DNA from 4 places in the Streptomyces ferrugineus genome. Region 4 is predicted to be linked to each of the others. Evidence: riboswitches for the same ligand, from Rfam matches in the RefSeq annotation. Region 4 holds a riboswitch; each other region holds the start of a gene.
The links. Region 4 has a riboswitch for cyclic di-AMP ahead of IM697_RS40115 (C40 family peptidase). Riboswitches for the same ligand answer to the same signal wherever they lie in the genome.
Positions count from the first base shown of each region.

Region 1 (2,163 bases), 5.4 Mb from region 4:
GCGACCGCCACCAGGGCGGCGAGCCGGACCGGGTCGTACATGGGAGCCCCGATCTGTCTTAACCAATGCTTAAGGACTTCCCAGAATATTCGTAATACCTGCTGAAGGCATCCTCGCGGCAGTCTGGACCGCATGGACGCTCAGCTCATGGTCTTCACCGGTGTCGCGGCCGGCCTGGTCGCCATGCCCGGCGCCGACTTCACCGTCGTCGTACGCAACGCGCTCGTCTCCCGCCGGGCCGGCATCGCCTGCGCGCTCGGGATCGGGGCCGGGCTGCTGGTCCACGTGACGCTGGCGGTGGTGGGGGTCGCCGCGGTCCTGGCCGCCGTACCGGCCCTGTTCCGCGCGATCCAAGTGGTGGGCGGCGGCTATGTGTTGTACCTCGGCGTCCAGACGCTGCGGCGGCGGCACTCCGAAGCGGGGGAGACGCACGAGCAGTCCACCGCGCGACCGCTGCGGCAGGGCTTCGTCACCAACGCCCTCAACCCGAAGGCGTCCCTCACGTTCCTCAGCGTGCTGCCCCAGTTCGTGCCCGCGGGCGCTCCGGCGCTGCCCCGGACGCTGCTGCTGGCCCTGATCGTGCTGGCGATCGCCCTGGTGTGGTTCCAGGTGGTCGCCCTGCTGGTGGACCGGCTCGGCAGGTGGCTGCGCCGGCCGCGCGCCGCCCGGGCGGTCACCGTCGGCACCGGCGCCGCCCTGACGGCCTTCGGCGCGGCACTCCTCGCCGGGTCCGTGCCGGCCCTCTGATGCCCCGGGGGCGGTGACGGCGCGTCAGGCCGCCCGCACCACCCCCGGGAAGGTCACTTGACCCGGCCGTACCAGACGCTCCTGGTCCAGATCTTCTGCAGCTTCACGACGTCCCCGGACTTCGGGGAGTGCCAGATCTTTCCCTTCCCGGCGTAGATGCCGACGTGGTAGACGTTCGACCCCGAGTGGAAGAACACCAGGTCTCCGGCCTTGCGGCTCTTCGCGGAGATGTGGCGGGTCTTGTTGTACTGCTGGGCCGCCGTGCGCGGCAGCTTCTTGCCCGCCTTCTTGAACGAGTACAGCGTGAGCCCCGAGCAGTCGAACCGGTGCGGCCCGGCGGCGCCCCACTTGTACGGGGAGCCCTTCTTGGAGGCCGCGATCCGAAGTGCCTTCGATGCCGGCGTGGCGGCCTCCGCCTCGGAGGCGAAGCCGGGAGCCACGATCGAGCCGCCCACTGCGGCGATGGTGAGGGCCGAGGCCGTACCGGCCCGGACCATGAGCGACGGGACACGATTGAGCGCAGTCATGCGCAACCCTTCGTCAGCCGCCTGTGAAGGATGACCTGTCGGATTCGGGCTGGCGAAGTTGCCCGGCCGCGTTGCCACGGCTTCACCCCAAGGGCTGCTCGGCTCGAACGAACGTCCGCTCCGGCGGCCCGTCTTGCTCGGGTCCTCCACTCCTGCCGATCCACTCCGTCGACCGGTCATCCGGGCGGCGGCAGGACTCGGCGTCCGCCCGGACCGCCCCGCCGCTGCGGCGGGGGCTTGTCGTCAGACAGGGATCTTGACGCACGGATGAACGAAATACCCAACGGAATCGGGGATTTGTGGCGTTACTCACCACTCACCCGTTCGGGTGGGTGGCCGGGTGTTCGAGGGGGTGTCCAGATGCCCGAGGAGTCCCGGACCAGCGACGGAACACCTCATTCCGTCCGGGGGTCATGCCTCTTGCGCAACCCTGGCGGGCGCGCAAAAAGTAGGCTCGGCTACGCCGAAAGGGGGTACCTCGACTGGTCCGTTTCAGCCCGGTTCCGGACGCCTCGTCAGCGGGTCGGGACGTCCGGAATCCGGCTGTACACGTCGTCAACTGTCGGAGCGCGGTGGCACCGTGACGCGAGCCGTGCGGCGCTCTCCGTCCAGCACGCGCAACGCACGCGCCAGCGTGGGCGCGTGCAGCTCCGTCTCACCGCGCTGGTGCATCAGCGCCAGCGCGTCCCGCAGCTCGGCCGCCTTGCTCACCAGCGCCTGGGCGGCGCGCAGTCCGCGGTAGGTGTCGCCGTACTGCGCCGGATTGATCCGGCCGAGCAGGTCCACCGCATCCAGGTAACGGTCGATCAACTCCCCCTCCGCGCGCGTCAGCGCGGGCAGGGGCGGCAGCTCGGGTGGCAGCACCGGCCGATCACCGCCCCGTCGGCGG
Region 1 covers NZ_CP063373.1:3,681,144-3,683,306, forward strand. The annotation lists gene IM697_RS16830 (LysR family transcriptional regulator) at 1-41, opposite strand, end outside; gene IM697_RS16835 (LysE family translocator) at 133-747, shown strand; gene IM697_RS16840 (C40 family peptidase) at 801-1,274, opposite strand; cyclic di-AMP (ydaO/yuaA leader) riboswitch at 1,278-1,410, opposite strand; gene IM697_RS16845 (hypothetical protein) at 1,830-2,138, opposite strand; gene IM697_RS16850 (ATP-dependent Clp protease proteolytic subunit) at 2,146-2,163, opposite strand, start outside.
Region 1: another riboswitch for cyclic di-AMP. It lies ahead of IM697_RS16840 (C40 family peptidase); the one in region 4 lies ahead of IM697_RS40115 (C40 family peptidase).

Region 2 (2,163 bases), 1.4 Mb from region 4:
CCTCCCGCACGGGGACGCGGGAGACGCCGTAGCGGCGCGCGAGCAGTTCCTCGGTGAGCCGGCTGCCGCGCTCGTAGACACCGGCGACGATGTCGTCCCGAATCGCCGTGCACACCGAATGCGCCGGAATACGCATGAGCGACCTCCGCCTTAATCCCCGTGAAACGTCGACGAATGACGTGTTCCCAGTGACTCTATGGCAACCGGCCGGAATTTCCGACGGCGGACCGGAATCCATGGATATTTTTTGGTCAGGAGATCGCCCGGAAAGGACGAAAGCCCCGGCTCGGTGAGCCGGGGCTTCGCGCGGGCGCGGTGCGGGCGTCAGACGTTCACGCCGTGCGAGCGCAGGTAGGCGACCGGGTCGATGTCGGAGCCGTACTCCGACGTGGTGCGGGCCTCGAAGTGCAGGTGCGGTCCGGTGACGTTGCCGGTGGCGCCGGACAGTCCGATCTGCTGGCCGGGGGTGACGGTCTGGCCCACCGAGACGCCTATGGACGACAGGTGGCCGTACTGGGTGTACGTGCCGTCGTTCATCTTGATCACGATGTTGTTGCCGTACGACCCGCCCCAGCCGGCCTCCACGACGGTGCCGGAGCCGACCGCCTGGACGGCGGTGCCGCTGGCGGCGTGGAAGTCGACGCCCGTGTGGCTGCCGGAGGACCAGACGGCGCCGCCGGACTTGTAGCCCGTGGAGATGTACGAGCCGGAGATCGGGGCGACGTAGGACAGCAGACGCTTGCGCTCGGCCTCGCGGGCGGCGCGCTCCTTGGCCTCGCGCTCCTGCTTGGCCTGCTCGGCCGCCTTGAGGCGCGCGGCCTCCTGTGCGGCCTGCTTCGCGGCGGCGGCCTCCTTGGCGGCCCGCTCCTGGGCGGCGGCCTGGGCGTCGAGCTGGTCGGCGATCGAGTTGTCGACGGTGATGACGGGGATGAGGCCGGTCTGCTCCGCGGCGGGCTCGGCGGCGAGCGCCGGGGCCGCCAGGGTGCCCATGACACCGGTGGCGGTGATCGCGGCGACGCCGGCCGCGCGGGCGGTGGAGCGCTCGAACCGGCTGGGCCGGCGATGCTTCCCGGTGGGGCGACTCTTCCCGGTGGCGCAGGTGAACGCCATGTAGTGGCTGGTCCTTTCCTTCCTTCTCGCCTACCGGGTTAGCTGACGGGTTCGGAGCAGGAAGGTCTCCTACGGACCCCCTCGCGGCTGCGCGGGCGTCCGATTCACCCCAGGGACTTCGGGTGGGTCCCCGGCTCCCCTGGCTCGCGCCGTACGGGGACTCGGCGATGGCTGTCCGGTGCCGCGGGTGCGGCGCACTGCCTGACGGACAGCCCGGAAGACGCTAAGCGGGGCGCCTTTCAATCCCCAAACGGATCAGGGTTTTTGTAGCGCATCCCACAGGCCAGACAGGCAACCTCTCCTCAATTCGGGCATAAAGGGGCCCTGGTGACTCTCGCGTCACCAGGGCCCCTACGCGCGCGTGCCGCCGTCCGGCGGCGGGCTCGTCCTCTACTCGGCTGCCACCACGGTGACTTCGCCGATGCCGAGGGCCTCGACGGGCTCCCGGATCTCGGCCGCGTCGCCGACCAGGATCGTCACCATCCGGTCCACCGGGAAGGCGCTCACGGCGGCCGCCGTGGCCTCGACGGTGCCGGTGGCGGCGAGCTGCTGGTACAGCGTCGCCTGGTAGTCGTCGGGCAGGTGCTGCTCGACCTGGTCCGCCAGCGTGTTCGCCACGGACGCGGCCGTCTCGTACTTCAGCGGCGCCACCCCGACGAGGTTCTGCACCGCGAAGTCCCGCTCGGCGTCGGTGAGCCCCTCGGTGGCGACACCGCGCAGGACCTTCCACAGGTCGTCCAGGGCCGGGCCGGTGTTCGGGGTGTCGACGGAGCCGCTGATGGCGAGCATGGCCGCGCCCGTGCCGTCCGGGGCGGAGCGCAGGACCTGGCCGAAGGCGCGCACCCCGTAGGTGTAGCCCTTCTCCTCGCGCAGCACCTTGTCCAGACGGGAGGTGAGGGTGCCGCCGAGGCAGTAGGTGCCGAGCACCTGCGCGGGCCACACGCGGTCGTGCCGGTCGGGTCCGATCCGGCCCATCAGCAGCTGCGTCTGGACGGCGCCGGGGCGGTCGACGATGACGACGCGACCGGTGTCGTCGGCGGTCACCGGCGGGAC
Region 2 covers NZ_CP063373.1:7,594,571-7,596,733, forward strand. The annotation lists gene IM697_RS33925 (GntR family transcriptional regulator) at 1-136, opposite strand, end outside; gene IM697_RS33930 (M23 family metallopeptidase) at 325-1,110, opposite strand; cyclic di-AMP (ydaO/yuaA leader) riboswitch at 1,124-1,287, opposite strand; gene IM697_RS33935 (M16 family metallopeptidase) at 1,501-2,163, opposite strand, start outside.
Region 2: another riboswitch for cyclic di-AMP. It lies ahead of IM697_RS33930 (M23 family metallopeptidase); the one in region 4 lies ahead of IM697_RS40115 (C40 family peptidase).

Region 3 (2,163 bases), 230 kb from region 4:
CGGCCTGATCAGCGCCGGCACCGGCCTCCTCAAGCCCAACGTCGCCACCTTGGTCGGCAAGCTCTACCGCACGGACGACGACCGCCGCGACACCGGCTTCGCGCTCTACTGCATGGCGATCAACATCGGCGTCTTCGCCGGGCGCCGTCATCCGGCCGGACGGAAGCATGCCGCCCCCTTCGCGCCGGCCCCGGACTCCCGCACCCTCGAAGGACCCCCGTCGCGCCGGACGACCCGCCTGATCGTCACGGGCCTCGCCGCCACCGCCGCCGTCGTCGCACTGTGGGCCCACATGGGGCACCGCCGACCTCGGGGCACTCCTCCGACGCCCCCCTCATGCCCGTCTGGTGGATCGTGGGTTCCCACCCGCTGCTCGGCCTCGGCGACGCCCTCCTGGAGGCCTCCGGCATATCGGCCACGCCCGGGCTCGCCGTGATGGCCGCGGCGCCCTGGCCGCGCCGCACGACGCACCAGGTGCACTGACCGGACGGGGATCCCGCTCATGCGCATCCGTACGTCCTTCCCCTACGAGACGACTCACCACGACCTGCGGCGCGTCCCGCCCCGTACGGGACCCGCCTCGTCGAGGCGATCGTCACCCTCTGCTCCACGGACGATCACCATGACAACGACGTGCACTACAGGGGAGGTTCCGTCCTCGTAGTCGACACTCAGGGGCGCGAACACCGGCGGGAGGAGGACGCACACTCGGTGCGCCTGGAGTGCGAAGTGGGTGAGGAGACCTCGGTGTTGACCCTGGCCGCCTTCGAGGAAGCGGAGCAGCCGGCGCCGCTCGGCGTGAACTCCCCCATCACTCATCTACATGGAGGGCGAAGAGGTCGTTTTCCTCCGGACACGGGAAAAACGGACTCCACGGACAGCCGATTAAAGGCGAGTTGGAGGCATTGCCCGATTTGCCATTCTTGTGATCGCCAGTGAATTGGGTCACTCACGCCTGCCCGAGGGGTCAGCCGGACGCACCCCCTTCCACCCTTGCGTCGAACGCGAGTTGAGACTTGGCAACCGCAAAGGATCAAGCGCTCCATTCCCCTCAGACCATGGTCAATCCGCACGTCAGGCAGCCATGGCACTTGTTCCGGGCATATGCTCTCGCATACGTTCCCGCTCGTCGGGCGGACGCCGAATCCTGCCGCCGCCCGAGTCATCCATCGACGCAACTCACACACGCACGGCAGGAGCGGGGGACCCAGGTAAGTCGCCGGACCGGACGCCTTGATGGCGCACCGAACCGGCTAGGGGTGAAGTCGCACCGTCGCACGGCGGCGCGGCCGGGCATCTCCCGCCCGAACCCGACAGCTCACCTCGCAGGCGACGGAGAGGAACAGCGCCATGCCCCGAGGCAAGCACCGCCGCCCCCGCACCAACCCGCTCACCCGCCGCGTCGCCATCGCCGGAACCGGCACCGCCGCCCTCGCCCTCCCGCTCCTGAGCGCGACCGGCGCGGGCGCCGCAGAGCCCACCGCGGCCAAGCCCGGCTCCGTCACGTACACCACGAAGAAGGGCGACACGCTCTACGGCATCGCGGACCGCTACGACGCCCGGGGCGGCTGGAAGCAGCTCTACAAGGACAACCGCAAGGTCATCGGCGACGACCCGCGGCTGATCCACCCGGGCATGGACCTGAAGGTCCGCGCGACGAAGAAGGCGTCCGCACCGAGCAAGGCGTCCGCGCCCGCCAAGCAGTCCGGCGTCGCCAAGGCCACTCAGTCCTCCGTGAAGTCGTACCCGAACAACCTCGACGGCTGGATCCGCAACGCGCTGGACATCATGCAGCAGAACGGAATTCCCGGGTCGTACGAGGGCATTCACCGCAACATCCTCCGCGAGTCCTCCGGCAACCCGCTGGCCATCAACAACTGGGACTCCAACGCCGTGGCGGGCACCCCGTCCAAGGGCCTCCTCCAGGTCATCGACCCCACCTTCGCCAGCTACCACGTGCCGGGAACGGTGTACGACCCCTTCGACCCGGTCGCGAACATCGTGGCCGCGTGCAACTACGCGGCCGCGCGTTACGGCTCGATCGACAACGTGAACGGCCCGTACTAGGCCCTCACCGGACCTATCGCCCCAGGTCGCCCCTATGGGGCGAAATCGACCAATCTGCCCGCGAAGAGCCTCTCGAGGACGACGGCGATGCCGTCG
Region 3 covers NZ_CP063373.1:9,268,724-9,270,886, forward strand. The annotation lists partial or broken gene IM697_RS46060 (POT-type proton-dependent oligopeptide transporter) at 1-295, shown strand, start outside; gene IM697_RS45275 (hypothetical protein) at 337-483, shown strand; cyclic di-AMP (ydaO/yuaA leader) riboswitch at 1,161-1,345, shown strand; gene IM697_RS41135 (transglycosylase SLT domain-containing protein) at 1,351-2,067, shown strand; gene IM697_RS41140 (HAD family hydrolase) at 2,100-2,163, opposite strand, start outside.
Region 3: another riboswitch for cyclic di-AMP. It lies ahead of IM697_RS41135 (transglycosylase SLT domain-containing protein); the one in region 4 lies ahead of IM697_RS40115 (C40 family peptidase).

Region 4 (2,163 bases):
GCGTGTAGCGCATACGGGTGCGTTCACCCGCAGCCTGCGCGGCGTAGCGTTTCACGCGCGCGTGCCCGAGAGACGGCCACGCGCGCGTGCGTGAGCGTCAAGCGGGGCGGACCACGCTGTGGATCGACGACTCGCCGTCGTAGTAGATCGACTCCTCGCGGACGTAGGTGCCGGGCTTCGGGGCGTGGATCATCATGCCGTTGCCGATGTAGATGCCCACGTGGGTGACGTCGTCGTAGAAGAAGATCAGGTCGCCGGGTCGGGCATTGGCCAGGGAGACCGTGGTGCCTGCGTTGACCTGGTCGTAGGTGACGCGGGGGATGTCCACGCCGGCGGCCTTCCAGGCGGCCTGGGTGAGGCCGGAGCAGTCGTAGGAGTCGGGGCCGGTGGCGCCCCAGACGTACGGCTTGCCCATCTGGGAGCGGGCGAAGGCCAGGGCCTTCTCGGCCTTGGTGGCGTACGAGGAGTCCGAGGAGGACGAGGAGGACGAGTCCGAGGTGCCGGAGTCGGCCGGGGGCTCGGTGGTCTCCTGCTGCTGGGCGGCGGCCTCCTGGCGCTCGCGCTCGGCCTCGGCCTCCGCCTGCTGTCGGGCCAGCTCGGCGGCCTTGCGCGCCGCCTCCTCCTGCTTGCGCTTCTCGATCGCGGCGAGGCGGGCCTTTTCCTCCGCCGTCAGCTTCGAGAGAAGTTCGCGTGCGTCGGAGAGCTTCTGCTGGACCGTGGTCTTGGCGGTCTGCAGGTCGTTCTGCGACTCCGTGAGCGTCTGGAGGCTCTGGGTGGCCTCCTGGCGCTTCTTCATCGTCGCGGACTGCTGGGTGAAGTACTCGTCGACCGACTCCTGTTGACGGGCCGTCATGCGACCCATCAGCTGGTTCTGGTCGAAGTAGTCCTGCGGGGTGTCCGCCAGGAGGAAGGTCGCCGTGTCGGGCGCGGTGGCTCCGGTGCGGTACTGGGCGGCGGCGGAGCGGCCGAACTCCTCGCGCGCGTCGTTGAGCTTCTGGGTGCGCTGGGCGACGTCGTCGAGGAGGGTGTCGACGCGCTTGCGCTGCTTCGCGGTCTTCTCCTTGGCCGCGTTGTACTTCTCCGTCGCCGACTCCGCCTGGCGGTAGAGGTCGTCGACTTTCTTCTCGACCTCTTCGAGGCTGGGCTTGTCGTCCGTGGAGGGGCTCGCGTCGGCCGTCTGGGACAGCAGGGCCACGGACGTGAGGGCCGCCGTGGCGAGGGCGGGGGTCCGTATGCCGGCTACGCGCGTACTCGCGGGACGCGACTTGCGGTGCGACGCCAAGGGAGGCGACTCCTTCCATGCTCCGCCTACCGAGTTAGCTGTCGGGTTCGGGCGGGTGCTTCGGAAGGGTTGCCCTACGGCCTTTCCCGGGAGGGGAGTTCGGCCGATTCACCCCAAGGTCGTTGGGTCCCCGGCTCCGGTCGCCATGGCGTGCCGGACTCAGCGGAGGCCGTGCGGCCCGGCGTCGTTCGCCGGTGGAGGTCGTACGGCCTGTCCGGCACCGTAGCCAACTCGTGTGGCCCCTGTGAAGGTTGATGTTCGATATGCCCGATACATTTTCGTGACCTTGGGGCGAAGGGCTGTGGAAGGGGGTCGGTCTGGGAGGGTCTGTGACGGCTTGCACGTGTCTCGCAGGTCGTGAGGGTGCCGTTGCGGAGGGTGAGAGGCGGTTCGGGTGAGGCGGTCCGGAAGATCATCGGGCGACGAAACAGGCGATGTTCTCGGGGTGGCCGCGGGCTGTCAGTGGGGCGGCCTAGACTCGGAGAGCGATGAGCAGCCTCTTTGACGACAGCTTCCTGGCGGACCTCCAGGCCCCTCGGGCCCACGAGGAAGAGCCCCCGCCGCCGCCCGAGGACGATCACGCTCCGGAGCCGGTTCCGGACGATCTGTTCGGTGGGAAGTTCGACGTGCCGCCGGACCGGGACGCCTACTACCGCGACGGCGCCCCACGCCCGGCCATCGACGCCGCGGCACTGCTGGACGGGCTGAACGAGAACCAGCGCGCGGCCGTCGTCCACTCCGGCACCCCGCTGCTCATCGTGGCCGGCGCCGGATCCGGCAAGACCCGGGTGCTCACCCATCGCATCGCCCATCTGCTCGCCGAGCGCAGCGTGCACCCGGGGCAGATCCTCGCGATCACCTTCACCAACAAGGCCGCGGGC
Region 4 covers NZ_CP063373.1:9,042,075-9,044,237, reverse strand. The annotation lists gene IM697_RS40115 (C40 family peptidase) at 98-1,282, opposite strand; cyclic di-AMP (ydaO/yuaA leader) riboswitch at 1,291-1,457, opposite strand; gene pcrA (DNA helicase PcrA) at 1,771-2,163, shown strand, end outside.